DNA from 3 places in the Buttiauxella sp. BIGb0471 genome. Region 3 is predicted to be linked to each of the others. Evidence: predicted binding sites of a transcription regulator. Region 3 holds the regulator's gene; each other region holds the start of a gene.
What was found. The regulator sigma-54, encoded in region 3, starts transcription at its own class of promoters, with help from an activator protein. The targets are predictions, from matches to a motif close to GTTGGCACANNTTTCGCTNT.

Region 1 (9,945 bases), on a different contig from region 3:
AGACCTAAACCTGTCCCTCCCTCACGTCCGCTCACCATTGGGTAGAATAGTGTGTCCTGCAGATGGGCCGGAATGCCCGGACCGTTGTCTTCAATATCAATACGCGCCGCCAGACGGTAGCGCGTGCCATGCAGCGTAAGCTGGAATGCAGTACGTGTGCGTAACACTATCTCACCGCCGTCGCTGCCAAGCGCCTGAAGGGCATTGCGAACAATATTTAATAAAATCTGTTCAATTTGGTCCGGATCGTGGGCCAGTTCCGGCAAACTTGGGTCGTAATCTCTGACCAGCGTTACGTTTGCTGGTAATTCCATCGACACCAGTTTCATCACACGCTCGGTCACTTTGTGGATGCTTTCAGTGACGTGCATTCCCGGCTGCTGCGGGCCTAATAGTCTATCTACCAGATTCCGTAAGCGATCAGCCTGCTCAATAATCACCTTGGTGTATTCAGTCAGTGATGGGTCTGGTAAGGCTCTGGCCAGCAGTTGGGCTGCTCCACGTAATCCACCAAGTGGATTTTTAATCTCATGTGCCAGCCCACGAACTAAATCTCGGGCGGCTATTTGTTGCGCCTGCTGCAACTGTTCCTGACTCAAGCGACGTTGGTTATCCATCGGCGCCATTTCCATCAGGATGTACCCTTCCGGTAAACGTTGCGCAGTCAGGGAAAGAATGTGGGAGCGGCTATCAATAACCAGCGTGACTTCGTTATCGGTGAAACCCTGGCCTGAGGTCAGGCTTTCCTGCATCAAGCCAACGTTGAGCGAAAAGTAACTCAACAGTTCTGGTAATGGAGTGCCGTACAGCTTGCGCGAACTTTGCGCCAAAAGTTGCTGTGCAGCTGGGTTGGCGTAATGCACAGCCAGCTCGTCATCCACCAGTAAAATACTGTTGATTAAAGAATTCAGGATCTGCCCAGCATCGGGCAGTGTGCCGGTTGCCATACAGCAGTCTCCGATAATTTGCACTGTAATGGTGCATTATAGTTTCCCGTCGGCAAAAGATATTGCGGCAACAGGTTATTTGTGGAGAAAAAAGCCCATCAACGATGGGCTAAAAGTTCTGGGTATTTACAACGTGATTAAACGCTGTAGTACAGTTCGAACTCGACTGGGTGTGGAGTCATGCGCACACGGTCGTTTTCTTCCATACGCAGAGCGATATAAGCATCGATAGCTTCATCAGTGAACACGCCGCCCGCTGTCAGGAACTCGCGGTCTTCGTTCAGGCAGTTCAGTGCTTCTTCCAGAGAGCCAGCAACTTGTGGGATCTCTTTCGCTTCTTCTGGCGGCAGGTCGTACAGGTTTTTGTCCATTGCTTCGCCCGGATGGATTTTGTTCTTGATACCATCAAGACCAGCCATCAGCAGTGCTGCGAAGCACAGGTACGGGTTAGCCGCTGGGTCCGGGAAGCGCACTTCGATACGACGTGCTTTCGGAGACGCAACTACTGGGATACGGATTGAAGCAGAACGGTTAGCGGCAGAGTAAGCCAGCATGACTGGAGCTTCATAACCCGGGACCAAACGCTTGTAGGAGTTGGTGGTTGGGTTAGCCAGGGCGTTGATGGCTTTAGCGTGTTTGATAACACCACCGATGTAGTACAGCGCTTGCTCAGACAGGCCTGCATATTTGTCACCAGCGAACAGGTTTACACCGTTCTTAGCCAGGGACATGTGGCAGTGCATACCAGAACCGTTATCGCCAAACATTGGTTTTGGCATAAAGGTCGCAGTTTTGCCGTATGCATGAGCAACGTTATGAACCACATATTTGTAGATCTGAATTTCATCTGCTTTTTTAGTCATGGTGTTGAAGCGGGTAGCCACTTCGTTCTGACCAGCAGTTGCCACTTCGTGGTGGTGAGCTTCAACAACCAGGCCCATTTGCTCCATAGTCAGACACATTGCAGAACGCAGGTCTTGAGCGGAGTCAACTGGTGGAACTGGGAAGTAACCGCCTTTAACTGCAGGACGGTGGCCTTTGTTGCCGCCTTCGTATTTGGTGCCGCTGTTCCATGCGCCTTCGATATCATCGATAGCAACGTGAGAACCGGAAATAGAGCTACCGAAACGAACGTCGTCGAACAGGAAGAACTCTGGTTCTGGCCCGAACAGTACGGTATCGGCGATGCCAGTAGAACGCAGGTAGTCTTCAGCACGCTTGGAAATGGAGCGTGGGTCGCGGTCATAACCCTGCATGGTGCCAGGCTCAAGAATGTCGCAACGAATGATCAGCGTAGAATCAGCGAAGAATGGGTCAATGACAGCGGTAGACGCATCTGGCATCAGAACCATGTCGGATTCGTTGATGCCTTTCCAGCCACCAATTGAAGAACCATCAAACATTTTGCCTTCTTCGAAGAAGTCAGCAGTAACCTGATGAGCAGGGATAGTGACGTGCTGTTCTTTACCTTTGGTGTCAGTGAAGCGCAAATCTACAAACTTCACTTCGTGTTCATTCAGCATCGTCAAAACGTGTTCAGCGGACATACTTAACTCTCCCGGATTTGGTCATTGAATTGGCTTGTTGCCCTGAAATGATTAAAGCGAAATCTGTGCCAACTTTTAAATTACCCCAAAAAGGCGCTATCATGCGCACTACAGTGCAAAAGGGCTGCACCACGATGGATAGTTTGCACCAATGTAGTGCTTCAGTCTGAGATTTGAGCACCATATTGGTGCAATTTTCGTTGTGGGCCCCTTTTTTGCTCCGTGAAAGCGATCACAAACCCTTACTTTTTACATTGTTTGTAAAAGTTCTTTGTGATCCTGTTATGTCCTTCGATTAATACGTGTACAATAACGCGCTATTTCTAATGCCTGAGGCAAAGTTGTGATCGAAAATCTGCGTAATATCGCCATCATCGCGCACGTTGACCATGGTAAAACTACCCTGGTTGATAAGCTGCTGCAGCAATCTGGTACTTTCAGTAACGAACGTGCTGAAGCCACCGAACGCGTGATGGACTCCAACGATTTGGAGAAAGAGCGTGGGATTACCATCCTCGCTAAAAACACCGCTATCAAATGGAATGACTACCGTATCAACATCGTTGATACCCCTGGGCACGCCGACTTCGGTGGTGAAGTTGAACGTGTAATGTCCATGGTAGACTCCGTTCTGCTGGTCGTTGACGCAATGGATGGCCCAATGCCGCAGACGCGCTTCGTAACCAAAAAGGCATTTGCCCACGGTTTGAAGCCAATTGTTGTAATTAACAAAGTTGACCGTCCTGGCGCGCGTCCTGACTGGGTTGTTGATCAGGTCTTCGACCTGTTCGTAAACCTCGACGCAACCGACGAGCAACTCGATTTCCCAATCATCTATGCATCAGCATTGATGGGTATCGCGGGTAACGATCACGGTGATATGGCGGAAGACATGACCCCGCTGTACCAGGCGATTGTTGACCACGTTAAAGCGCCATCCGTTGACTCTGATGGTCCGTTCCAGATGCAAATCTCCCAGCTCGACTACAACAACTATGTTGGTGTTATCGGCATCGGTCGCATCAAACGCGGTAAAGTGAAGCCTAACCAGCAAATCACTATCATCGACAGCGAAGGTAAAACTCGTAACGGTAAAGTCGGTAAAGTACTGACTCACCTCGGTCTGGAGCGTATTGAATCCACCGAAGCCGAAGCAGGCGACATCATCGCGATTACCGGTCTGGGCGAGCTGAACATCTCCGACACCCTTTGCGATACGCAAAATGTTGAAGCGCTGCCAGCACTGTCTGTTGATGAACCAACTGTTACCATGTTCTTCAACGTCAACACCTCTCCGTTCTGTGGTAAAGAAGGTAAATTCGTTACCTCTCGTCAGATCCTTGACCGCCTGAACAAAGAGCTGGTGCACAACGTTGCACTGCGTGTTGAAGAAACCGAAGATGCGGATGCATTCCGTGTATCTGGTCGTGGCGAACTGCACCTGTCTGTACTTATCGAAAACATGCGTCGTGAAGGCTTCGAACTGGCTGTGTCCCGTCCGAAAGTAATCAACCGTCTGATCGATGGTCGTATGCAAGAGCCGTTCGAAAACGTGACTCTGGATATTGAAGAACAGCACCAGGGTTCTGTAATGCAGGCGATGGGTGAGCGTAAGGGCGATGTCAAAGACATGATCCCTGACGGCAAAGGCCGTATCCGTCTGGATTACCTGATCCCAGCACGTGGCCTGATCGGCTTCCGTACTGAGTTCATGACCATGACTTCTGGTACTGGTCTGCTGTACTCCACATTCAGCCACTACGACGACGTGAAACCAGGCGAAATCGGCCAGCGCCAGAACGGCGTGCTGATCTCTAACGGCCAGGGTAAAGCAGTAGCGTTTGCGCTGTTCAGCCTGCAGGACCGCGGTAAGCTGTTCCTGGGTCACGGTGCAGAAGTTTACGAAGGCCAGATCATCGGTATTCACAGTCGTTCTAACGACCTGACTGTAAACTGCCTGACCGGTAAGAAACTGACCAACATGCGTGCGTCCGGTACTGACGAAGCAACAACTCTGGTTCCTGCATTGAAGATGTCTCTGGAGCAAGCTCTGGAATTCATCGATGATGACGAACTGGTAGAAGTGACTCCGACTTCCGTACGTATTCGTAAGCGTCACCTGACTGAAAACGACCGCAAACGTGCGGGTCGTGGTAGCAAAGAAGCGTAAGTTTCTTTCCTGCAAAGCATTGAAGCCCTGCCTGTTTTGGCGGGGCTTTTTTTGCTCTGATTTATACCTTTCTAAAACGAATACCGTACTCCTGAACGAATACGATATTGGTATCCATTTAAAGCGCACCGGTTAATCGTTGTTTTTTATAAAGTTGCGGAAGCTTCTTTGGTATTGTCAGCTGACAGTTGTGGAGTGGAAGCCTCCTGCTTGCGTTCGTTTAATTCGGCGATTATTTGCATAAACCGCTGTTCATTTAATTTATAAAATAGCCCCATGGTCATCGCTGCGGTAATCGCCAGGCTGCATGGCCAGATAAATATCAGCTGGCGTAGGCCATTTAATGTGGTTTCACTCTGCACGATGTTGGGGATATACCCGATTTGCGTCAGCATAATGCCGGGTAAAAAGCCTGCCAGTGCTGCCGAAATTTTGCGTGAAAACGTGTAGCCGGTATAAACCGAGCCTTCGGCGCGAATGCCGGTTTTCCACTCACCGTAATCCACAGTATCCGGCACCAATGCCCAGTTCAGGCTGTTGACAAACGCGGTGCCAAAGAACGCCATGCAGGAAAACAGCACGAACGATAACGAACTGTCTCCCCAGGCATAATTCAGCAAATCTCCCGCCGCCCATAACAACAATCCGCCCAGATAAACCTGCTTTTTCCCGAAACGTTTCACCGCCGCTGGCACCATCAGCACGCCAATCAGGATGCAGCCCATACTGAAAAACCCCATCCAGGAAAGCAGATGGATATCGTTCAGTACGTACTGGGTGTAATAAACCTGAATTGCCAGCTTGATGTTAAAAGCCGCCAGCGTGCAAAGATTGGCGATGCATAACACCAGCAACGGCGGGTTGCGAAAGATTGCGAGAAACGACTTAGCGATGGCCGGCTTATGGCTTTCCGGTACCACTTCCACATAACGCTCTTTGACGCCGCTGTGGCACCACCACATACAAAATAACCCGCAGGTCGCGAAGAGTGTTGCTGCAACTAAATAACCCAGCGATGGGCGCTCAACAAACAGCGCCTGAATAGGGATAAATCCCACAGTACAAAGCAGCAACCCAAGTGTGGCACCACCTTGCCGCCACGCCGCCAGTTGTGCGCGCTCATGCGGATTTTTAGTTATCGCCGGAACCATCGCGCCGTAAGAGCAATTCATCAGGCTGTAAAACAGGCCGAACAACATAAACAGAACTGTCGATAACGCCGTTTTCATCGTCAGGGTTAAACCGGTATCCACAAATTGCGCTGTTGCCACCAGTGCCACCGGCATTGCCGCATAAAAAATGAAAGGGCGAAACTTCCCTTTAGGGCCGATATTCCGGCGTGAATCAATCAACACGCCGGTTAGGATATCGGTAAAGGCGGTGAAGAATTTGGCGACCAGAAAGATAACGCCGCCGTAAAATGCCGGAAGACCAAGCACATCCGTATAAAACTTCAACAGATACAGCGTACCGATACACAGCATCAGGTTTGAGCCAAAATCCCCCATGCCGTACGCGAACTTTTCTCGCAAACTGAGTTTTAGCGTTAATACATTCATGGCCGACCCTTATTAATGTGCAGCAGCCCGTTTGCGGCTTTCAATCTCATCCACAATCCGCACGTACATTTTTTCATTCAGATTGTAGAAGCAGCCCATCGCGATAATCGTCACCACCGCCAGCGCGCTCGGCCAGATGAATATTAACTGCCGTAGCCCTTCAACGGTTCCGGCTGATTGCACTACGTTTGGCACATAGCCGATTTGCGTCAGCATCAAACCAGGGAAGAAGCCCGCCAATGCTTGCGAAACCTTGCGGAAGAAGGTGAAACCGGTATAGACCGTGCCTTCAGAGCGCACGCCTGTTCGCCATTCACCGTATTCCACGGTGTCGGAAACCAGCGCCCAGTTCAGGCTGTTGACGAACGCAGAGCCGAAGAACGCCAGGCACGAGAACATCACGAAGCTGACCGAACTATCGCCCATCGTGTAGTTGAGCAAATCGCCCACTACCCAAATCAGCAACCCGGCGATATAGACCTTTTTCTTGCCGAAGCGGCGCACGGCAGAAGGCATCAGAAACACGCCGAAGAAAATACATCCCATGCTGAAAAAGCCCATGTATGAAAGCAGCAGTGGATCATTGAGCACGTATTGCGTGTAATAAACCTGAATCGCCAGTTTGACGTTAAATGCGCCGAGCGTGCATAAATTGGCGATGCAAAGAATAAACAGCGGGCGGTTGCCGGCGATAGCTTTGAATGATTGCAACAAACCCGGCTTGTGCCCAGGTGCAGGCTGCTGGGTTTCGACATATCGCTCTCTCACGCCGGAATAACACCACCACATAAAGAACAAACCGAAGGCGCTAAACAACGCCGCTGCCACGATATAACCCAGTTGCGGATTGTTATCGACCATGTTCATCACCGGCACAAAACCGACGGTGCACAGCAGCAGGCCGAGCGTGGCACCGCCTTGTCGCCACGCCGCCAGCGATGCACGTTCATTCGGGTTTTTAGTCATCGCCGGAACCATCGCGCCGTAAGAACAGTTCATCATGCTGAAGAACAAGCCATACAACATGAACAGCACCGTCGCCATTACGGTTTTGCCGGTGATGCTGAAATCCGTGCCGACAAAGTTAGCTATCGCCAGCAACGTGACGGGAAATGCCGCGTACAGCACGAACGGGCGGAATTTCCCTTTTGGCCCAATCTTGCGCCGTGAATCGAGCATGATGCCTGTGCCCATATCGGTAAACGCGGTAAAAAACTTGGCAATCAGGAAAATCACGCCGCCGTAAGTGCCGGGCAGACCTAAAACGTCGGTATAGAACTTCAGCAGGTAAAGTGTGCCGATATCCAGCAAGATATTTGAACCCAGGTCGCCCATTCCATAGGCGATTTTTTCCCGTAACGGAAGCAATAAAGTGGCCGGATCGCTGCCCCGGCTGTCGGTCTGATGACTCATTTTTATTCTCCTTGTGGCGGCGAGATTTGAACTCGCCGCCACGGCTATCAGATATGGCGCAACGAGGTAAACAGCTCAGCCCATTCGCTGGTGGCCCGGTAAAACACTGGAGGTTGGCCGATTGGCGCAGCAACGGTAATTTCACCGCCACCGGTGTACGGTTCGCCCGTCCATAGGTTGACCCAGTTATCCTGTGGCAAATACAGCGTCCATTCGCTACTACCAGGCTGATGAACCGGTGCGACCAGTAAATCGCGGCCAAACAGATACTGGTATTTCAGGATGTAGGTTTGCGGGTCGTCTTCGTAATGGAGGAATAACGGGCGCATCACGGGTAGGCCGCTTTGAGAGTTAAGCGCTACGGCGTGTTTGATATAAGGCTTAAGCGTGGTGAATACCGTCGTCATGCGGGCAAATTGCGCGATAATGTCGCTATCGTTGTCGAATTGCACATTATCGCCCGGACGGTTACCTTCATGTGTGCGCATCATCGGCGTGAAGGCGCTAAATTCGCACCAGCGCATCAGCAACTCTTTACTGCGCTTCATATCGAACAGCGTGGTGTAACCTCCGATATCGCTATGATGCAGACCGTGTCCGGTCATAGCCAACGACAACGCAGCCGGGATCACTGACGCCAGACCATCGTCCAGGCTCCAGTCCACGTTCTGATCACCAGCCCACATCATCGTCGAGTATTTCTGGCTGCCGGTATAACCCGCACGCATAAAGAACAGCACCTCGCCCAGCTTGCCGGTTTCTTCAAGCGCTTCGTAATTACACTTCGCCCACAGCGAAGGCCACGCGTTATGCATGACTTCAGCGCTAACGCCGTTATGCAGCACGGTATCGGTTGGTAAATACTCGCCAAAATCTGCCATCCAACCACCAAAACCAAGCTCGATCAGGTTGCGTTTGATGAGTTCTTTGTACCAGTCGTAGGCTTCGGGATTGGTTAAGTCGATAACGCCCGCGTAAAACTCGCCGAACTCGACGTGGTAATCCTTTCCGTCATGAGTTTTGGTCAGATAGCCGAGCTTCGATGCTTCTTCGCACTGGTCGCGATCGCTTGCCACATAAGGGTTGATGTAGGAAAGAAAACGCACGCCTTCGGCCTGCCATTGTTTGATGCGCGTATTCAGCTCAGGGTATAAATCGCCATTCCAGCGCCAGTTCCACATCACGCGTTTGCCAAACGACGTCATGCGAATACCCGACCAGTCCTGCGCCCAGATACCGTTAACTTTGACGCCGCCTTTGCGCATTACATCGAGTTTTTGCTGGCAAACTTCGGTGCCACCCTGCACGCCGAGCGTCACACCGTCATAAATCCAGTCCGGCATTTCTGGCTGGCGGCCTAATAAACCGGTGAGTTTTTCCAGCAACCGAATGTAGCTGTCGGCACATTCAAAGCGCAGCACCGCCTGGTCTTGCCAAATTGCCAGTTCATGGAAGTCTGGCGCGCTGAAATCGAAATTCATGTAGCAGCTGTTTTCAACGTGGCAGTAATACTTCTGGGTGCTGATGAACGTCGGCTGTGGGAAAAACGTCCAGTAATAATCGCCGCCCGCGTTTTCTTTGCAGTCGGCCTGCCAGGTCACATAAGTCTGTTTATTGCGCCCGACACCTTGCTCGCTGGTCCACAACGGGAACGGCTTGCCACGTAAATCGAAGTAAGAGAACTGCTCGCCACAACCATAGATATGGTCTTCTGGCTTCGCGGCAAGGCGCAGCCAGATGCGGTTATGGCTGACGCTGTCGTTTTTGAGTTTCAGCTCAAGGCGGCCTTCGGCATCGATGCCGATATGCAGCGTGGCATTCACGGTATCGCCACGTGTGAAGCGGACATTCCAGCCCGCATCTTGTGGGATGACGGCGGCTTCGGTCAGGGCAATCTTTTCATCCAGTTTGTCCTTGATGCTGAAATTGCCACGGAACATATCAATATCGGCTTCACCCGCGCCCACCCATAAGCAAGGCGTTTGCGTGGTGTGCCGCAAAATCAGGCGATTCTGCCAGCTCAGGGCAAAGCCATCATTCAACGTGGTGAGTTCAAGGCTTTCTAAATTTTGTTGTGATAAGGCCATTATTAACTCCGTAAATGTAGGGTACGTGTTGTGGTTTATTTGGCGTTGCAATCCAACAAACCAGCGGCCACGGCGGGCGCTAAACCCGGCGCTAGCGGCAGTCTTGGGATCACCAGGCAATGCAATAGATGGTAAATATCCTGCTTGCCATCCCAGACCCTGGTGGTCACTTCATTGTTGGTATCCAGCTCCTGCCACCACGAACCGTTCTCGTAATCCATC
Region 2 (9,945 bases), on a different contig from region 3:
ATCATGCCTGAACGCACGCTTTCAGGCGTGACCAGGAAACTCAGCGTACCGCGTTTTCCTCTCCCTGACTGTGCATGCCACGTTAGCCAGCCCGCGTCCTGCAACTGGTTAAGCAAAGTCCGTACATGACGCTCGCTGCAAAAACAGCGCGCCGCCAGTTCAGCCACCGTAACTTGTTGAAGTTCTCCCGCCGAGGGTTGCCACAAACGTTGAAACTGATTGAGTCGATTTAACAAGCGCATGAGATAAACCCGGAACAATTTTTAAAAAGTATTCACTATTAGTTCCGTATATGCCAGGTGATACTGCCAGCAGTGTTTTAGATGTCACAAATCGGAGTAAACATGGCTCGTCTGGCTGCATTTGATATGGATGGTACGTTGTTAATGCCCAATCATCATTTGGGTGATGAAACGCTACGCACCCTGAACCGTCTGCGGGAAGAACGCCAAATGACTCTCGCGTTTGCTACCGGTCGCCATGTGCTGGAAATGCGCCATATTCTGGGCTCGTTATCACTCGAGGCATTTTTAATTACCGGAAACGGGACGCGCATTCATTCGACGGAAGGAGAGTTGCTGCACAGGCAAGATCTCGCCCCGGAAGCGGCAGAAATAGTCCTGCACAGCCACTGGGATACTCAGGCAAGCATGCATGTGTTTAACGATACCGGGTGGATGACGCAAAACGAGATCCCTGAATTACTGCACGCGCATGTCTACAGCGGTTTCAAATACCGCCTGACGGATCTTAAGCGTTTACCTTCACATCAGGTGACGAAGATCTGTTTCTGTGGCGATCACGACGATCTGCGCCGTTTGAAAATCCAGTTGAATGAAGCACTAGGCGATAAAGCGTTTCTTTGTTTCTCGGCAGTAGATTGCCTGGAAGTGTTACCGACAGGCTGCAATAAAGGCTCGGCGCTGAATGTATTAAGTCAGCATCTTGGCCTGACGATGAAAGATTGTATGGCGTTTGGCGATGCGATGAACGACCGCGAAATGCTCTCAAGCGTGGGTCATGGTTTGATCATGGGCAACGCGATGGCGCAACTGAAAGCAGATTTACCGCATTTACCTGTTATTGGTCACTGTAACAAGCAGGCAGTTTCTCATTATTTGACGCATTGGCTGGATACACCAAATCTCACTTATTCCCCCGAATGAAGAGACCTTGCAGCAGGCCGGGCATTTAGCCCGGCCAATTTTTTACTTAATCAAATCCAGAATTTCAGCACGCCACGGCGCGACATCCCCGATATTCGCCTTCACCCATTCCGCGTTGTAATAGGTTTCCAGATAGCGTTCGCCGCTATCACAAAGCAACGTCACAATCGAACCGGTACGTCCTTCGTCACGCATACGTGCAGCCAGTTGCAGTACGCCCCACATATTCGTCCCGGTGGACGCGCCAACTTTACGACCCAGAATAGTTTCCAGCCATTGCATGGTGGCAATACTGGCGGCATCTGGCACGCGCATCATGTCGTCAATCACATCCGGAATAAACGAAGGCTCGCAGCGCGGGCGACCAATCCCTTCGATTTTGCTACCCACGGCACTGCGTAAGCTGCAATCCCGGTTCTGCCAGTAATCCATAAACACTGAATTTTGTGGGTCCACAACGGTCAGTTTTGTTGGATAACCCTGATAACGTAAATAGCGACCGATAGTGGCCGATGTGCCGCCTGTTCCCGCGCTCATCACCACGTATTCCGGGACCGGATGCGGTTCATGTTCCATCTGGCGGAAAATACTGTCGGCAATATTATTATTGCCGCGCCAGTCGGTGGCGCGTTCAGCGTAAGTAAACTGGTCCATATAATGGCCGTTCAGTTCACGCTCCAGCATTTCGGATGCGGCGTAGATTTCACACGCGCTCTTCACGAAATGGCAACGACCACCATAAAACTCGATTTGTTCCACTTTGCGTTTCGCGGTGCAGGCTGGCATGACCGCGATAAACGGCAGACCTAACAGGCGGGCAAAATAGGCTTCGGATACAGCAGTTGAACCGGAAGACGCTTCAATAATCGTGGTGCCTTCTTTAATCCAGCCGTTACACAGACCGTACAAAAACAGTGAGCGCGCCAGGCGATGTTTCAGGCTGCCGGTTGGGTGTGTGCTTTCATCTTTCAGGTACAGCTGAATACCGGGGAAACCAGGCAGCGCAAGGCGAATCAAATGTGTATCGGCGGAGCGTTGGTAATCGGCGTTAATTTCGCTAATAGCGTGGTTTACCCAGTTGCTGGTCATGGTCGTATCCGTTTGTCTATTTGTGCTTAGAGTAATGCAAAAACAGGATAAAAAAGTTGCCTTTTAGCCTTCCCAGGGAATTAAATGGAGAAAAAATTTCTCCCTGAGGTCGCCATGTTAGATAAAATTGACCGTAAGCTGCTATCCTTGTTGCAAATCGACTGCACCCTCTCTTTGCAGGCTCTCGCTGATGCCGTTAATCTGACCACCACCCCTTGCTGGAAACGCCTGAAACGGCTTGAAGACGACGGCGTTATCCGGGCAAAAGTCGCATTACTCGATCCAGAAAAACTGGGCCTTGGGTTGACGGCTTTTGTGCTCATTAAAACCCAGCATCACAGCAGCGAGTGGTACTGCAAATTTGTATCAGTGGTTGCCGAAATGCCCGAAGTACTGGGTTTCTGGCGGATGGCAGGGGAGTATGACTACCTGATGCGTGTACAGGTAGAAGACATGAAACGATACGATGATTTTTACAAACGGCTGGTGAACGGTATTCCTGGTTTAAGCGATGTCACTTCGAGTTTTGCCATGGAACAGATAAAATACACCACGGCTTTGCCATTAGAGCGTTGAAACCCGCGCTCCCGGCCTTCAATAGCATTTCACTAGTATTTCTCAGGAATCTGACTGCGTGCGATTATTTGCTCAACTAAGCTGGTACTTCACCCGCGAATGGCGACGCTATCTCGGGGCAGTTGCCTTGCTGATTATCATTGCCATCCTGCAACTTGTGCCGCCTAAACTTGTGGGCGTGATTGTTGATGGCGTCACCCAACACACACTTTCAGGCTCTGACGTGCTGATGTGGATTGGCGTCATGCTGGTCATCGCGGTCGTTGTCTACATGTTGCGTTACGTCTGGCGCGTGCTGTTATTTGGCGCGTCATACCAACTCGCGGTGGAACTTCGCGAAGATTATTACCGCCAGTTAAGCCGCCAGCATCCCGAGTTCTATCTGCGCCACCGCACTGGGGATTTAATGGCGCGAGCCACCAACGATGTCGATCGCGTGGTGTTTGCCGCAGGCGAGGGCGTATTAACGCTGGTGGATTCGTTGGTGATGGGCTGCGCGGTGTTGATTGTTATGTCGACGCAAATCAGCTGGGAATTGACGCTGCTGGCGCTGCTGCCGATGCCCATTATGGCGCTGGTGATTAAGCGTTATGGCGACCAGTTACATCATCGTTTCAAACTCGCGCAGGCCGCATTCTCAACGCTCAACGACCGCACGCAAGAAAGTTTATCCAGTATCCGTATGATCAAAGCCTTTGGTCTGGAAGACCGCCAGTCCGCGCTGTTTGCTGCCGAAGCCAAAGATGCCGGAGCGAAAAACATGAAAGTCGCACGCGTGGATGCGCGTTTCGATCCGACGATTTACATCACTATCGGCACGGCAAACCTGCTGGCGATTGGCGGCGGGAGTTGGATGGTTATTCAGGGCACGCTGACACTCGGCCAATTGACCAGTTTCGTGATGTATCTTGGGCTGATGATCTGGCCAATGCTGGCGCTGGCGTGGATGTTCAATATCGTTGAGCGCGGCAGCGCGGCGTACAGCCGTATCCGCAGCATGTTAGCCGAAGCGCCGTCAGTGGTTGATGGGGAGCATGAAGCTCCAGCGGGGCGCGGCACGGTAGAAGCGAATATTCAGGCGTTCCATTACCCACAAACCACGCGCCCGACGCTTGAGAACGTCTCTTTCACCTTGAAACCGGGTGAAATGCTTGGCCTTTGCGGGCCAACGGGCGCCGGGAAAAGTACTATTCTCTCGCTCCTTCAGCGTCACTTTGATATCGACCAGGGCGAAATTTGCTTCCACGGCATTGCATTGCCACAGATGAAGCTCGATTCCTGGCGCAGCCGTCTGGCCGTTGTGAACCAAACGCCGTTCCTGTTCTCCGATACCGTTGCCAGCAATATTGCGCTTGGCAAACCGGGCGCGACGCAGGAAGAAATTGAACACGTCGCCAGGCTTGCCAGCGTGCATGACGATATTCTGCGTCTACCGCAAGGTTACGAAACGGAAGTTGGTGAGCGTGGTGTGATGCTCTCTGGCGGCCAGAAACAGCGTATCTCTATCGCGCGGGCGTTATTACTCGATGCGGAAATTTTGATTCTTGACGATGCTCTTTCGGCAGTCGATGGGCGCACCGAACACCAGATCCTGCATAATTTGCGCCAGTGGGGTGAAAACCGCACGGTGATCATCAGCGCACATCGTTTGTCGGCGCTGACAGAAGCCTCGGAAATTCTGGTGATGCAGCACGGGCATATCGTGCAGCGCGGGAATCACGATGTGCTGGTGGGAATGCCGGGTTGGTATCGCGACATGTATCGTTATCAACAGCTGGAAGCGGCGCTGGATGACGCGCCAGAAAATACGGCCGACGAGGAACCCGCCAATGCGTAAGGCAATCAAGCAGTGGCCAACCATAAAACGCCTGCTGGCTTATGGCTCTCCGTGGCGTAAACCGCTTGCGGGGGCGGTGGTGATGTTGTGGATTGCCGCAGCAGCCGAAGTGACAGGCCCCATTCTGGTGAGTTACTTCATCGACAACATGGTGTCTGAACATCGCCTGCCGATTGCGGCAGTGGCCGGGCTGGCCACGGCGTATTTATTTTTATCTATTTCAGCCGCAGGTCTGCATTACTGGCAGGCACTGTTATTTAACCAGGCCGCTGTAGGCGTGGTGCAAAAGCTGCGTACCGACGTAATGGATGCCGCCCTGCGCCAGCCACTCAGCACCTTTGATACTCAGCCGGTTGGGCAGTTGATCTCTCGCGTTACCAACGATACTGAAGTGATTCGCGATTTGTACGTCACCGTCGTGGCGACGGTTTTGCGCAGTGCAGCGCTGATTGGCGCGATGCTGGTGGCGATGTTCACCCTCGACTGGCGCATGGCGACGGTGGCTATCACCATCTTCCCGGCAGTGATTATCGTGATGTTTATTTACCAGCGCTACAGCACGCCTATTGTGCGCCGTGTGCGTAGCTATCTGGCGGATATCAACGATGGCTTTAACGAAGTCATCTCCGGCATGAGCGTTATCCAGCAGTTCCGCCAGCAGGCGCGTTTTGGCGAGCGCATGAATGCCGCCAGCCGCTCACATTATCTGGCGCGGATGCAAACCCTGCGCCTCGATGGTTTTTTACTGCGCCCGTTGCTGAGTCTTTTCTCCGCGATGGTTCTTTGCGGCCTGCTGATGCTGTTCGGTTTTACCTCGGTAGGCACCATTGAAGTTGGCGTGCTGTATGCCTTTATCAACTATCTGGGGCGTCTTAACGAACCGTTAATCGAACTCACCACCCAACAATCCATGCTGCAACAGGCGGTGGTTGCTGGTGAGCGTGTGTTTGAGTTAATGGACGGCAAGCGTCAGGATTACGGCAACGACAATCGCCCGCTGGAAAGTGGCCGCATTGAAGTGGATAACGTGTCGTTCTCATACCGTGGCGATCGCCTGGTATTGCAGGACATTAATCTGGATGTTCCAGCGCGCAGTTTTGTGGCGCTCGTCGGGCACACCGGAAGCGGGAAAAGTACTCTCGCCAACTTATTGATGGGCTATTACCCGCTGACAAAAGGCGAAGTCCGTCTTGATGGCCGCCCGCTCGATACCTTAAGCCACAGCGTATTGCGCCAGGGGGTTGCGATGGTGCAACAAGATCCGGTGGTGCTGGCGGACTCATTCTTTGCAAACGTCACGCTTGGGCGCGACATCAGCGAAGCGGCAGTCTGGCAGGCGCTGGAAACCGTGCAGCTTGCGGAACTGGCGCGCACCATGAGCGAAGGCATTCACACGCGCCTCGGCGAGCAGGGCAATAATTTGTCCGTCGGCCAAAAGCAGTTACTGGCGCTGGCGCGAGTGCTGGTGGATGCACCGCAGATCCTTATCCTCGATGAAGCCACGGCTAATATTGACTCAGGCACCGAGCAGGCTATTCAGCAGGCGCTGGCGGTTGTCCGCGAGCACACCACACTTGTGGTTATTGCGCACCGTTTATCGACGATAACCGATGCCGATACCATTATGGTGCTGCATCGTGGGCAGGCTGTTGAGCGCGGTACACACCGTGAATTACTGGCTGCGCAAGGGCGATACTGGCAAATGTATCAGCTGCAACTGGCTGGCGAAGAATTAGCCGCCGCCACGCGCGAAGAACCCGCCACCGCGTGATGCACCAAAATCACGCATAAAACCAATGGTTATCGCCGTTGGTGCAGAAGTGAAACGCACCATGCACTTAAATGGTGCGTTTTTATTTCCTAAGAACTTTCTTAATCCCAGTCATCGTTATTTCTCTCCTTAAAATCCCCATTTGGTGCAGCTCAACGCACTGGAAAAACTGTTTTTCAATTTTGGCATGACCTTTGCTTTATCTAAATCGTGTCGTTTGCCAATTCTCACTGGAGAGGATCTATGAAGCTAGTTACCGTGGTGATTAAACCGTTCAAACTCGAAGATGTGCGTGAAGCGCTGTCTTCAATCGGTATTCAAGGGCTGACTGTCACCGAAGTGAAAGGCTTTGGTCGCCAGAAAGGTCACGCTGAGTTGTACCGCGGTGCTGAATACAGCGTCAATTTCCTGCCAAAAGTGAAAATTGATGTAGCAATTGCCGACGATCAACTCGACGAAGTAATTGATGTTATTAGCAAAGCTGCCTACACCGGCAAAATTGGCGATGGGAAAATTTTCGTTGCCGAACTGCAACGCGTCATCCGCATTCGTACCGGCGAAGCCGACGAAGCCGCACTGTAATCGTCTTAGCCACTCGTGAAAGGGATGGAAAAATGAAGAAATTAGCCTCTATCTTAGGCGTTGTAGCCCTGGCACTTGCGCCATCAATTGCTCTGGCGGCACCGGCTGTGGCCGATAAAGCAGACAACGCCTTTATGATGATTAGCACCGCACTGGTGCTGTTTATGACAATTCCTGGGTTGGCGCTGTTTTACGGCGGCCTGATTCGCTCCAAAAACGTGCTGTCGATGCTGACGCAAATTACGGTCACGTTTGCACTGGTTTGTGTGCTGTGGGTGGTTTATGGCTACTCACTGACCTTCGGCACCGGCGGAAGTTTCTTCGGTAACTTCGACTGGTTGATGCTCAAAAACATCCAACTCACCGCGCTGACCGGTTCTTTCTACCAGTATATTCACGTTGCGTTCCAGGGCTCTTTCGCCTGTATCACCGTTGGCTTGATTGTCGGCGCGCTGGCTGAACGTATTCGTTTCTCTGCGGTGCTTATCTTTGTGGTGATTTGGCTGACGCTGTCTTACCTGCCAATCGCACACATGGTTTGGGGCGGCGGTTTACTGGCAACGCACGGCGCGATGGACTTCGCAGGCGGTACAGTGGTTCACATCAACGCCGCGGTTGCAGGCCTGGTGGGCGCTTACCTGATTGGTAAACGTGTGGGTTACGGTAAAGAAGCCTTCAAACCACACAACTTGCCGATGGTGTTTACCGGTACGGCAATCCTGTACTTCGGTTGGTTCGGTTTCAACGCCGGTTCAGCCAGTGCTGCAAACGAAATCGCAGCCCTGGCCTTTGTGAACACGGTTGTTGCAACAGCGGCTGCGGTGCTGGGTTGGGTCTTCGGCGAGTGGGCATTGCGCGGCAAACCTTCTCTGTTGGGCGCGTGTTCCGGTGCCATTGCAGGCCTGGTCGGTATCACCCCAGCGTGTGGTTATGTTGGCGTCGGCGGCGCACTGATTATCGGTATCGTTGCGGGTCTGGCGGGCTTGTGGGGCGTGACGCTGCTGAAGAAATGGCTGCGTGTTGATGACCCTTGTGATGTGTTCGGTGTCCACGGCGTGTGCGGTATTGTTGGCTGCATCATGACCGGTATCTTCGCTTCACCTTCTCTGGGCGGCGTGGGCTACGCAGAAGGCGTGACCATGGGCCATCAAGTTTTGGTGCAGTTGGAAAGTATCGGTGTGACGATTCTGTGGTCTGCGGTAGTCGCCTTCATCGGCTTCAAAGTTGCTGACCTGACTGTCGGCCTGCGCGTGCCGGAAGAGCATGAGCGCGAAGGTCTGGACGTTAACAGCCATGGCGAGAATGCTTACAACGCATAAGTAACACGTTAATAAAAAAGCGGAGCGCAGGCTCCGCTTTTTTTATGCTTTCAGGATTAACCCCGCTTGCGCATCACGCCTTCCTGCACCGTCGATGCCACTAACACCCCATCACGAGAATAAAACTCCCCGCGCACAAAGCCACGAGCACTCGAGGCGGAGGTACTTTCCACGCTATACAGCAGCCAATCGTTCATATCGAACGGGCGATGGAACCACATTGAGTGATCGATGGTGGCGACCTGCATTCCCGGTTCGAGGAAACCGACGCCATGCGGCTGAAGGGCGACAGGCAGGAAGTTAAAGTCCGACGCATATCCGAGCAAATACTGATGTACATGCAAATCGGCAGGCATTTTACCGTTAGCTTTCATCCACACCTGGCGTACCGGTTCATCAACATGGCCCTGCATTGGGTTATGGAAAACCACCGGGCGAATCTCCAGCGGTTTCTCACACAGAAACTTTTCTTTCAGCGTTTGAGGCAGAAGTTTCTCAAATGCCATCGCAATTTCAGTTTCTGATTTCAGATTTTCAGGGGCCGGGGCAGCAGGCATGGTTTTTTGATGTTCAAAGCCCGGCTCTGGCGCCTGGAAAGACGCGGTCATGTAGAAAATCGGTTTGCCATTTTGAATCGCAGCCACGCGGCGGGCGCTGAAACTATTCCCGTCGCGCAGGGTTTCAACGTCATAAACGATAGGTTTCTGGCTATCGCCGGGGCGCAAAAAATAGCTGTGAAATGAATGCACCAGACGGTCAACCGGCACGGTTTCTTTGGCGGCATACAACGCCTGGCCAACTACCTGCCCACCGAACACCTGACGTAAACCTAAGTCTTCGCTCTGGCCACGAAAAATACCTTCTTCAATCTTTTCCAGATTGAGTAATGCCAATAAATTGCTGAGCGCCTGACTCATAAAAGGTCCTCAATAAAATAAATAAAATCGTGCAATTGGCCTGATTATAACAGGTTTCCTGCAATCTCCACGTAGTGGCCCGACCTGACGATCGGTTTCGCTTTTGGGCAAAAACCAGTTATATGTGCCACACTTAGCGTGATAAGTAAGTTTAACCACTCATTACTCGTGGGCCTACGGCCTGCTGGTGCATTGATAATAAGGAGAACAAATCAATGAAACTTGTGCACACGTTAAGTGGTTTAGCCATTGCCGTAGCGATGGCGGGATGCGCGCAGAAAAGCGCTGATATCCCAACGCCTGCACCTGCCGCTACAACAACTTCGGCAGCAGCAACTGCGCAGTCTGATATTGCACAGCCTAATGTTTCCGGTACGGTATGGATTCGTCAGAAAGTCGCTTTACCACCGGATGCGGTACTCACTGTCACGCTGTCTGATGCCTCTATGGCTGATGCGCCGTCACGAGTATTGTCACAGAAAGCCGTTCGCACGGAAGGGAAGCAGTCACCGTTCAGCTTTGTGCTGCCGTTTAACCCAGCAGATATTCAGCCGAATGCGCGAATTATCCTGAGTGCGGCGATTACCGTGAACGATAAACTGATGTTTATCACCGATACTATTCAGCCGGTGATTAACCAGGGCGGGAAAAAAGTCGATCTGACACTGGTGCCGGTCCAACAAACGGC
Region 3 (9,945 bases):
CAAAACTGATTACTGATGGGCTGGCGATGTTTGAAAAAATGATGCCGGGCTACCTGAGTGTGCTGGACTCCAATATGACGGCTCGCGACCAGAAAGGGGTTGTGGAAGAGGGGCATAAGATTAAAGGCGCTGCGGGTTCTGTAGGGTTGCGCCATTTGCAGCAAGTTGCCCAGCAAATTCAGTCACCGGATCTACCAGCCTGGTCGGAAAACGTGGGTGAATGGATTGAAGAGTTGAAACAAGAATGGCAGCACGATGTTGACGTTTTGAAGGCTTGGGTCGCAAACGCTCCCAAAAAATGACCCCGGATAAACCGGGGTGCGCGAATTCTGCGCCAACACCAGGGAAAAAGTAGGCTGCGCCGTTGAGTTATAAGTCTTTATCCAAATGGCGCAGCCGATAATCTCGTGTGCTGCTCAGGCATTAAGATAGCAAATCTTAAATAGTTTGTTACATGAAACAGTAAAATGTGTGAAGCATAGCGATCAAATCGTCATAACTAATGATGGAAGTCGCGTGATGAAAAGGAATAGCTGAATGAAGAAGATTGGTGTGGTGCTCAGTGGTTGCGGGGTCTACGACGGAAGCGAAATTCAGGAAGCTGTTATTACCCTGTTAGCAATCGCTCGCTCTGGCGCTGAAGCTGTTTGCTTTGCACCCGACAAACCTCAAGCAGATGTTATTAATCACCTCGCTAATAATGAGTCTTTAGAGCATCGAAATGTGCTTGTTGAGGCGGCTCGAATCACCCGTGGATTGGTGACGCCATTGGCGCAGGCCGATGCCAGCAAATTGGATGCGCTGATCGTTCCCGGTGGTTTTGGGGCAGCGAAAAACCTGTGCAATTTTGCAAGTCTTGGCAGCGAGTGCGTGGTTGATGCTGATTTGCGTCGCCTGGCTCGCGATTGCCACGATCAGGGCAAGCCGCTCGGCTTTATCTGTATTGCCCCGGTGATGCTGCCAAAAATTCTCGATGTTCCGGTGCGTTTGACCATCGGCACTGATATTGATACGGCAGAAATTGTTGAAGAGATGGGGGCTGAACATGTTCCGTGCCCGGTTGATGACATCGTGGTTGATGAAGAACACAAAGTGGTGACGACGCCTGCTTATATGCTGGCCACACGCATTGATGAAGCGGCATTGGGTATAGAAAAACTGGTGGCTCGCGTTGTGAGTATGACTGCATGAAGAAAGGGCGTGTTGCGCTCTTAGGCACCCTCAAGCGTTGGCTATTACGCTTTGCGCTGGCGCTGGTGGGAGTTTGGTTGGCAGGGATAATCCTGTTCAGCTTTATGCCGGTACCGTTTTCGGCAGTTATGGTCGAACGGCAATTCAGCGCCTGGTTCTCAGGTGATTTTGGTTACGTGGCGCATTCCGATTGGGTCAGCATGGACGAAATCTCACCGTGGATGGGGCTTGCAGTTATTGCGGCAGAAGATCAGAAATTCCCGGACCATTGGGGGTTTGATGTTTCCGCGATTGAAAAAGCCATTGCACACAATGAACGCAATGAAAATCGCGTTCGCGGTGCGTCAACGCTTTCCCAGCAAACGGCGAAGAACTTGTTTTTATGGGATGGGCGGAGCTATGTTCGCAAAGGCCTGGAAGCGGGTTTAACACTCGGTATGGAAGTGGTGTGGACGAAACGCCGGATCCTGACTGTTTATCTGAATATCGCAGAATTTGGAGAGGGGATTTTTGGCGTGGAAGAAGCTTCGCAGCGTTACTTCCATAAACCAGCAAGTCGCCTGACGGCCTCGGAAGCCGCTTTGCTTGCCGCAGTATTACCTAATCCAATCCGCTTTAAAGCGAATGCGCCTTCAGGTTATGTTCGGCAACGCCAGCAATGGATTTTGCGCCAGATGCGCCAGCTAGGTGGCGAATCGTTTATGGCGCAGCATGAGTTGAAGTGAGTTAATCTTCGTCAAAACCGGCATTGAACAGCGCGATAACCGCGTTCAATGCTTGTTCTTCTTCAGGCCCGGTGACTTCAATTTCAATGTGGCCACCTTTGGCTGAATCTAGCATCAGTAGTGCAATCACACTATTAGCTTCGGCTTCGGTTCCGGCCTCGTTACGCAATATCACTTCGGCATCAAAACTTTGCACCAGTTCGAATAGTTTCATAGCCGGGCGCGCATGCATGCCCAGCTTATTGGTGATCTCAACGGTTTGTTTTACGGTCATGGTTTGCGTTTTTCCAGCGTACGGTGACGGGACTGCACGTTTTTCCCGCGTGAGCGGAAATAGTCTGCCAACTGCTCTGCAATATAAACCGAACGGTGTTTACCGCCAGTACAACCAATCGCTACAGTCAAATAGCTGCGGTTGTTGGTTTCCAGCATCGGTAACCAAAGCTCAAGATAGCTACGCGTCTGGTAGATAAAGTTGTGTACTTCGGTATGACGATCAAGGAACGCCGCAACAGGCCTGTCGAGACCCGTCATTGGACGCAGTTTTGGATCCCAGTGCGGGTTTGGCAGGAAGCGCACGTCAAATACGTAATCTGCATCAATCGGAATGCCGTGCTTAAAGCCGAAGGATTCGAAGACCATCGTCAATTCACGTTCACGCTTGCCGAGCAGACGAGTCCGTAACATTTCCGCGAGTTCATGCACCGACATTTCAGAGGTGTCGATGATTAAATCGGCTCTGGATTTCAACGGTTCCAGCAGATCGCTTTCTTCATCAATCGCACTCTCCAGCGACAAGTTTTTACTGGAAAGCGGGTGTAAACGGCGTGTGTCGCTATAACGACGAATCAGCGTGTTGCGATCGGCATCGAGGAACAGCAATTGCGGAGAAAATGAATCAGGTAGATTGGTCATCGCCTGTTCAAAAATTTCCGGGTTTTCCGGCATGTTACGCACGTCGATGCTGACTGCCGCAGAAATTTGTCGTTCTGCGAGAGTTTTGGCAAGATCAGGCAACAGCACCACTGGCAGGTTATCTACACAGTAGAATCCCATATCTTCTAGTGCACGCAAGGCTACAGACTTCCCTGAACCAGAGCGGCCGCTGACAATCATCAGCACCATTTTATCACTCCCCCAACTTCTCTTGCTGTGGCACGTACATGACCGCAGCCAGATTATTCACTTTCACTACCATGTTCGGTTTCGGTAATGATCTGATAAAGCTCTTCATCGCTCTGCGCTGAACGCAGTCGTCGGCAAATCGTTTTGTCCGCCAGACGTTTTGCTACCAAAGACAAAGTGTGCAAATGTGTTTTTGTCTGATCGGCCGGAACAAGTAGCGCAAACATCAGGTCGACCGGCTGATTATCAATAGCATCAAACGCGATAGGGGTTTCCAGTTTAATAAACACCCCTACGGCGCGGGTGGTATCTTCTTCCAGTTTTCCGTGAGGAATGGCGATACCATTGCCGATACCGGTACTACCCATGCGCTCACGCGTCAGTACCGCCTCAAAGACGACTTGAGGTGGCAGACCGAGCTGTTTCGCCGCGAGTTCACTGATAATTTCCAGCGCACGTTTCTTACTTTGGCAATGTACATTGCTACGGGTACATTCTTTGTTCAGGACATGACTAAGTTGTAGAGCAGAATCGTTGTTCATCATAAGTTCACCTAAGCACTCTGTTGTGGCAACGGCCCGTTACTTCCGTAACGAGCCGTGAATGCCAAAACCGTTGCCTGGATTATCAGTGTTGTTTTAGTTTATCTTTATGTTTGGTTAACTGGCGCGCCAGTTTATCAATCAGACCGTCAATCGCTGCATACATATCCTGCCCTTCAGCGCTGGCATGTATTTCACCACCATTGATATGAAGTGTTGCGTCGGCAATATGCGTGACTTTTTCCACTTTTAACACAATATAGACTTGGTTAATCCTATCGAAGTACTGCTCCAGTTTGGCAAACTTCGTGCTCACAAAATCGCGCAGTGCGTCAGTGATTTCGACGTTTTGTCCTGTAATGTTGAGCTGCATAGTGTCTTCCTTATCGGTTAAGTCACACCAGTTGTTTACGCTGGTTTGACGGTGGTATGGATAAAGACTCTCGGTACTTCGCAACAGTGCGGCGTGCCACCATGATCCCCTGATCCGATAGCATAGTCGTTAACTTGCTATCACTCAGCGGTTTCGCAGGGTTTTCCGCAGCAATTAATTTCTTCACCAAAGCCCGAATAGCCGTGGAGGAGGCTTCACCGCCGCCCTCGGTATTGACATGACTTGAGAAGAAATACTTCAATTCAAAAATGCCTCGCGGACTGTGCAAATACTTTTGCGTGGTCACGCGGGAAATGGTGGATTCGTGCATTTCGACCACTTGGGCGATATCAGCAAGAACCATCGGTTTCATATGCTCTGCACCGAACTCAAAAAAGCCTTGTTGCTGTTCAACGATGCAGCGGCTAACCCGCAGCAAGGTATCATTGCGGCTTTCAAGGCTTTTGATCAGCCACTTCGCTTCTTGCAGGTTACTGCGAATAAATTGTGAGTCGCTGTCATTGCGGGCATTGGTGCCCATAGCAGCGTACTGTTGATTTATTTTTAGACGTGGGATGCTGTCGGCGTTGAGTTCTACCGTCCAGCGGCCCTGAGTTTTTTTGACCAACACATCAGGGATGACATACTCTGGTTCGCTGGTCTGAATGGACTGGCCCGGACGCGGATCAAGCGACTGAATCAGGCACATTGCCTCTTTCAGTACTTCTTCTTTCAGGCGCGTGACGCGCATCAGGCTGCGGAAATCATGGTTGGCGAGCAAGTCGAGATGTTCGCTAACAATCACGCGAGCTTCGGTTAACCAGGGTGTTTCCCGCGCGAATTGTGAAAGCTGTATCAGGAGGCAATCACGAAGGTCGCGTGCGGCGACGCCGACAGGATCGAAGCGTTGCACGCGTTTGAGCACCGCTTCCACTTCGTCGAGGGTGATTTCTTCATCGCCCATGCTTTCGAGAATTTCATCCAGCGAAACGGTCAGATAGCCCATTTCGTCAACGGCATCAACAATAGACGTTGCAATAGCGGTGTCGGTATCAGAAAACGGGGTGAGATCGACCTGCCACATCAGGTAATCCTGGAGTGACTGGGTAGTTTCTCCCTGATAAACCGGTAACTCGTCATCAATATAGTCAGTTCCGGTTCCCGATGGTGTACCTGCGGTGTAAATTTCGTCCCAGCTGGTATCCAACGGTAACTCGTCGGGCATCTCTTTTTGTTCGAGCGCCTCACGAGTATCTAACGCTTCATTTTCACGAACTTCCTGAGTTTCAATTTCTTCATGCAGATCGGTTTGCTCAAGCAGTGGGTTACTTTCCAGTGCTTGCTGAAGTTCCTGCTGTAATTCTAACGTCGACAGCTGCAACAGACGAATTGCCTGCTGTAACTGTGGCGTCATAGCAAGTTGTTGGCTGAGCCGTAATTGCAAACCTTGCTTCATATTCAGAGCGAACTTCCTCAGGTGTAATCGTTAATTATTCCTACCCTATCAGAGTCTGAACTCTTCGCCCAGATACACGCGTTTAACATGCTCGTCTTCCAGGATCTCAGCTGGAGTGCCGTGGGCGATTAAATGGCCCTGGCTTACGATGTAAGCGCGTTCACATACGGCTAACGTTTCGCGTACGTTATGGTCAGTTATCAGCACCCCAAGCCCGCTGTCGCGTAAATGCTCGATGATTCGCTTGATGTCGATAACGGAAATTGGGTCAACACCTGCAAAAGGTTCATCCAAAAGAATAAATTTTGGATTTGCTGCCAATGCGCGAGCAATTTCAACACGGCGACGCTCACCACCGGACAAAGATTGCCCGAGGCTATTACGCAAATGCTCAATGTGGAACTCTTCCATTAGCTCATTGGCGCGGTCTTCACGCTGCTCGGTAGAAAGATCATCACGGATTTGCAGCACGGCCATTAAGTTATCGAACACGCTTAAACGGCGGAAAATAGACGCTTCTTGAGGCAAGTACCCAATGCCACGTCGTGCACGTGCATGAAGCGGCAGCAGGCTGATGTCTTCATCATCAATAATAATGTTGCCCGCATCACGCGGAACAATACCGACCACCATATAAAAAGTGGTGGTTTTCCCTGCACCGTTAGGGCCGAGCAAACCGACAATCTCACCTGATTTAACAGTCAGACTAACGTCTTCTACAACGCGGCGGCCTTTGTAGGCTTTAGCGAGATTTTTTGCAATTAAAGTAGCCATAACGAATTAGTTACTCTTTTTCTGCGCAGGGGCGGGGGCCGGAGCCTTGCCGTCTTTTTTCTGCAACTGAGAAGGAACCAGAACGGTCGTAACACGTTTCCCTTTTTCGCTAAAGGCCTGCATTTTCTGCTCTTTAACGAGGTAAGTAATTTTGTCGCCTTTGATATTGCTGTCGACCTGCTCCAGATAGGCATTGCCGGTCAGCACGACAAAATCGTTTTGCAGCTCATAGTGCATAGTCGATGAGTGGCCGCTAACGGGTTTGCCGCTATCTTGCATCTGATAGAAAGTGGCTGGATTACCGTAGCCATCAATCACTTCTTTACCTTGCTCGCCGCCGGGGCGTGTGACAACGACTTTATCGGCATTAATCTTGATACTACCTTGCGTCACAACCACATTGCCGGTGAAGGTGACGACGTTGCCTTGCATATCCAGCGACTGTTGGTCAGATTCAATGTGAATCGGCTGATCGGTATCACCGGTCAGCGCAAATGCCGAAAAACTGGCGGCTAAAAGCGTACTGGTCAGTACTAAATTACGGCTGAGTTTGTTTATTCTGGATTTCATAGGATGTTCTAACCTTTTCAATCAGCTCGGCATTTTTGCTGCGTAAATTACCACGCATTTTGAGGCCGGTGGAGTTAAAGCTGGTTCCGTACAAGGTTACCTGGTCATCAGAGGCAACATCCTGAGTGACTAAATTAACCTGCGCATTATCCGTGGTAATTTTGCGTAGCTGCGAATCTGGCGTCAGAGCTGTAAGCACCACATTCCCATACAGATACAGCATCCGATCGTTAGTAAGTTTGGCGCGATCTGCTCGTAATGACCAGGTGGCGACTTTGTTTTCGTCGTATTGCGTCATCACCGGATTGGTGAACCACGAAACGGCGGTTTCGGAAAAATATTCAACGTGCTCAGCAACCAGTCGGTAATTTAAAGCCCCTTCAGGACTGTAGGCGAGAGTCGTGGAATGTTCACTTTTATAGGTTGGTTCATTCGTGTTCACTGTTGGAGGCGCAACGGCGTCTTTGTCGACCAGATTCACACCGATCAAAATCAGCACCAGCAATGAAAGCAGGATGATAACCCAACGTCTGGTCTTACTCATATAGATAGCCCTTTGGCCTCATCAAGCTTACCTTGTGCCAGTAACAGCAAGTCGCAGACTTCACGCACTGCTCCACGGCCGCCAGCAATACGCGTCACGTAGTCGGCACGAGGAATGAGTAAAGGATGTGCATCCGATACCGCAACGCTCAAACCGACTTTTGCCATCACAGGCCAGTCGATTAAATCATCACCCACATAAGCCACGTGTTCAGCTGGGATTGCGAGCTTATCTAAAAGATCCTGAAAAGCCACAAGCTTATCGGACTGACCTTGATAGAGATGCTTGATACCCAGCGTTTCACAACGGTCTTCAAGCAATTTTGCTTTACGACCGGTAATAATCGCGACGTTTATGTCTGATGTCAGCGCACAGCGAATACCATAGCCATCACGCACATTGAATGCTTTCAGCTCTTCGCCACTGTTGCCCATATAAATCAGGCCATCAGACATCACACCGTCAACGTCTAAAATGAGCAGGCGCACATTAGCGGCCCGCTCCATAACGCGCGCACTTACCGGCCCATAACAAGTGGCAAGAGACGCTTCATGGTTACTCATTAAGGCTAATCCTTTGTTAAACCACGCCTGCGCGTAGCATGTCATGCATATGTACCACACCGAGTAGTTGGTCGCCATCTGCAACCAATACCGAGGTAATATGGCGAGACTGCATCAAATTCAATGCATCAACCGCCAGGACTGTTGGGCGAACGCGAATTCCGCCGACGGTCATGACATCTGCGATATTCAGGGTGTGGAGATCTACGCCCATATCAAAGACACGACGTAAGTCACCATCCGTGAAGATCCCTTCGATTTTCATCAGGTCATCACAGATTACGGTCATCCCCATATTTTTACGCGTTATTTCCAGTAGTGCATCACGCAATGAAGCATCTTTACTGACATGCGGTATTTCATCGCCGCTGTGCATGATGTCGCTGACACGTAATAACAGTTTACGACCCAATGCGCCGCCTGGGTGAGAAAGTGCAAAATCTTCTGCGGTAAAGCCGCGGGCTTTGAGCATCGCAACAGCAAGTGCGTCACCCATGACCAATGTGGCAGTGGTGCTTGATGTCGGAGCCAGGCCCAGCGGGCAGGCTTCTTGTGGCACTTTCACGCACAGATGGATATCCGCCGCTTTGCCCATCGAACTTTCGGGACGGCTGGTGATGCAAATGAGTGGCACCTGCAAGCGTTTGAGAACGGGGATCAGCGCCAGAATTTCGTTCGACTCGCCAGAGTTTGAAATAGCGATGACAATATCTTGCGCGCTCACCATGCCGAGATCGCCGTGACTGGCTTCACCAGGATGGACGAAGAACGAAGGTGTGCCGGTACTGGCAAACGTCGCGGCCATCTTTTTACCGATATGCCCTGACTTGCCCATGCCCATAACGACCACTTTGCCCTGGCAATAGAACATTCTTTCACAGGCTTGCGTGAAATCTGAATTGATGTATTGCTCGAGCTGATCCAGGCCTTCACGTTCGATCTTCAGGACATCTCTGCCTGCTTGTTGAAAGTCAAAACCCGGTTGTAAATTAATCTGTGACATAATTTCCGTTCCGTTTTACCCAACGACCGGTGATGCAAGAAACCACAGCACCGCAATCCATACGAAGAAGCTACATGTTAACAGAGCACCTGCGGTCTTGCCGATAGAGCGAGGCTTACGCCAGCAAAGTACGGCGAAAATGGCACTAACAATCAACATGACCCAATAGTCCCGAGCAAAAGCGAGCGGGTCTATTTCGCCTGGCGCGATTAACGCCGGAATGCCCAGCACCAGAACAATATTGAAAATATTCGAGCCAATGATATTACCAATCGCAATATCATCTTCGCCTTTACGGGCTCCAGCGATCGTCGTGGCTAACTCTGGCAGGCTCGTGCCTACCGAAATAATCGTCAGGCCAATCACTAATTCGCTCACACCAAAGTAATGAGCCAGCACGCTGGCGTTATCGATAACCATGCGTGTCGCCATCGGCATAATGATTAGGGCGACGGCCAGCCATAAAAATGCAACAGGGCGATTACCTTCTCTGGGAAGTTCTGCCAGTTGCTCGCGCGTTAAATTGTCAGAGCCTTCATGCCCGGCGAGGCGTGCTATTTTAATGGTAAACAGCAGATACGCTATCGCTACAGCAATCAAAATTAAGCCATCGACGCGGCTTAACTGATTATCAAAAAGCAGCCAGCCAATAATTGCACTCACGACTAACATTAGGGGCAATTCGCGACGAAGAATATCGGAATTCACGGTAAATGGGTGTAAAAGCGCAGCTAAGCCGAGAATCAGCAGAATATTGGTGATATTCGAACCCAGTGCTGTTCCCACCGCCAGATTCAATTGACCATGAAGGGCGGCAGAGCTTGCGACGAGAAGTTCAGGCAACGAAGTCCCGATGCTGACGACGGTTAAACCGATAAGCAGTGGTGGAACCCCAAAACTGCGGCAAAGAATGGACGCGGCAAACACCAGTCGGTCGGCGCCATAGACGACCAAAAGCAAACCAATGATTAACAGAGCTGTAGCTAACAGCATTCAAAATCCTTTATTCAGGTATAATCGCCGGTCTTGTGCTGTGAAAGTACCGGCAGAGCGTACAGATCTGTAGGGCTGAGCATAAT

Region 1: a site for sigma-54 is predicted at 2,548-2,567, ahead of glnA (glutamate--ammonia ligase). Genes of this name have one in related genera too.
Region 2: a site for sigma-54 is predicted at 6,621-6,640, ahead of glnK (P-II family nitrogen regulator). Genes of this name have one in related genera too.

What each region holds. Positions count from the first base shown of each region.
Region 1 covers NZ_JANUEU010000008.1:112,856-122,800, reverse strand. The annotation lists gene glnL (nitrogen regulation protein NR(II)) at 1-947, opposite strand, end outside; gene glnA (glutamate--ammonia ligase) at 1,085-2,494, opposite strand; gene typA (ribosome-dependent GTPase TypA) at 2,838-4,664, shown strand; gene M2371_RS20290 (MFS transporter) at 4,811-6,223, opposite strand; gene M2371_RS20285 (MFS transporter) at 6,236-7,636, opposite strand; gene M2371_RS20280 (alpha-glucosidase) at 7,684-9,723, opposite strand; gene yihS (sulfoquinovose isomerase) at 9,759-9,945, opposite strand, start outside.
Region 2 covers NZ_JANUEU010000005.1:155,565-165,509, forward strand. The annotation lists gene M2371_RS16625 (SgrR family transcriptional regulator) at 1-242, opposite strand, end outside; gene cof (HMP-PP phosphatase) at 345-1,166, shown strand; gene M2371_RS16635 (PLP-dependent cysteine synthase family protein) at 1,209-2,255, opposite strand; gene M2371_RS16640 (Lrp/AsnC family transcriptional regulator) at 2,370-2,831, shown strand; gene M2371_RS16645 (SmdA family multidrug ABC transporter permease/ATP-binding protein) at 2,890-4,668, shown strand; gene M2371_RS16650 (SmdB family multidrug efflux ABC transporter permease/ATP-binding protein) at 4,661-6,439, shown strand; gene glnK (P-II family nitrogen regulator) at 6,683-7,021, shown strand; gene amtB (ammonium transporter AmtB) at 7,054-8,340, shown strand; gene tesB (acyl-CoA thioesterase II) at 8,397-9,257, opposite strand; gene M2371_RS16670 (YbaY family lipoprotein) at 9,473-9,945, shown strand, end outside.
Region 3 covers NZ_JANUEU010000003.1:604,217-614,161, reverse strand. The annotation lists gene arcB (aerobic respiration two-component sensor histidine kinase ArcB) at 1-302, shown strand, start outside; gene elbB (isoprenoid biosynthesis glyoxalase ElbB) at 538-1,191, shown strand; gene mtgA (monofunctional biosynthetic peptidoglycan transglycosylase) at 1,188-1,916, shown strand; gene npr (PTS phosphocarrier protein NPr) at 1,918-2,190, opposite strand; gene rapZ (RNase adapter RapZ) at 2,187-3,041, opposite strand; gene ptsN (PTS IIA-like nitrogen regulatory protein PtsN) at 3,095-3,586, opposite strand; gene hpf (ribosome hibernation promoting factor) at 3,669-3,956, opposite strand; gene rpoN (RNA polymerase factor sigma-54) at 3,979-5,412, opposite strand; gene lptB (LPS export ABC transporter ATP-binding protein) at 5,461-6,186, opposite strand; gene lptA (lipopolysaccharide ABC transporter substrate-binding protein LptA) at 6,193-6,756, opposite strand; gene lptC (LPS export ABC transporter periplasmic protein LptC) at 6,725-7,300, opposite strand; gene kdsC (3-deoxy-manno-octulosonate-8-phosphatase KdsC) at 7,297-7,863, opposite strand; gene kdsD (arabinose-5-phosphate isomerase KdsD) at 7,880-8,866, opposite strand; gene M2371_RS13545 (calcium/sodium antiporter) at 8,882-9,859, opposite strand.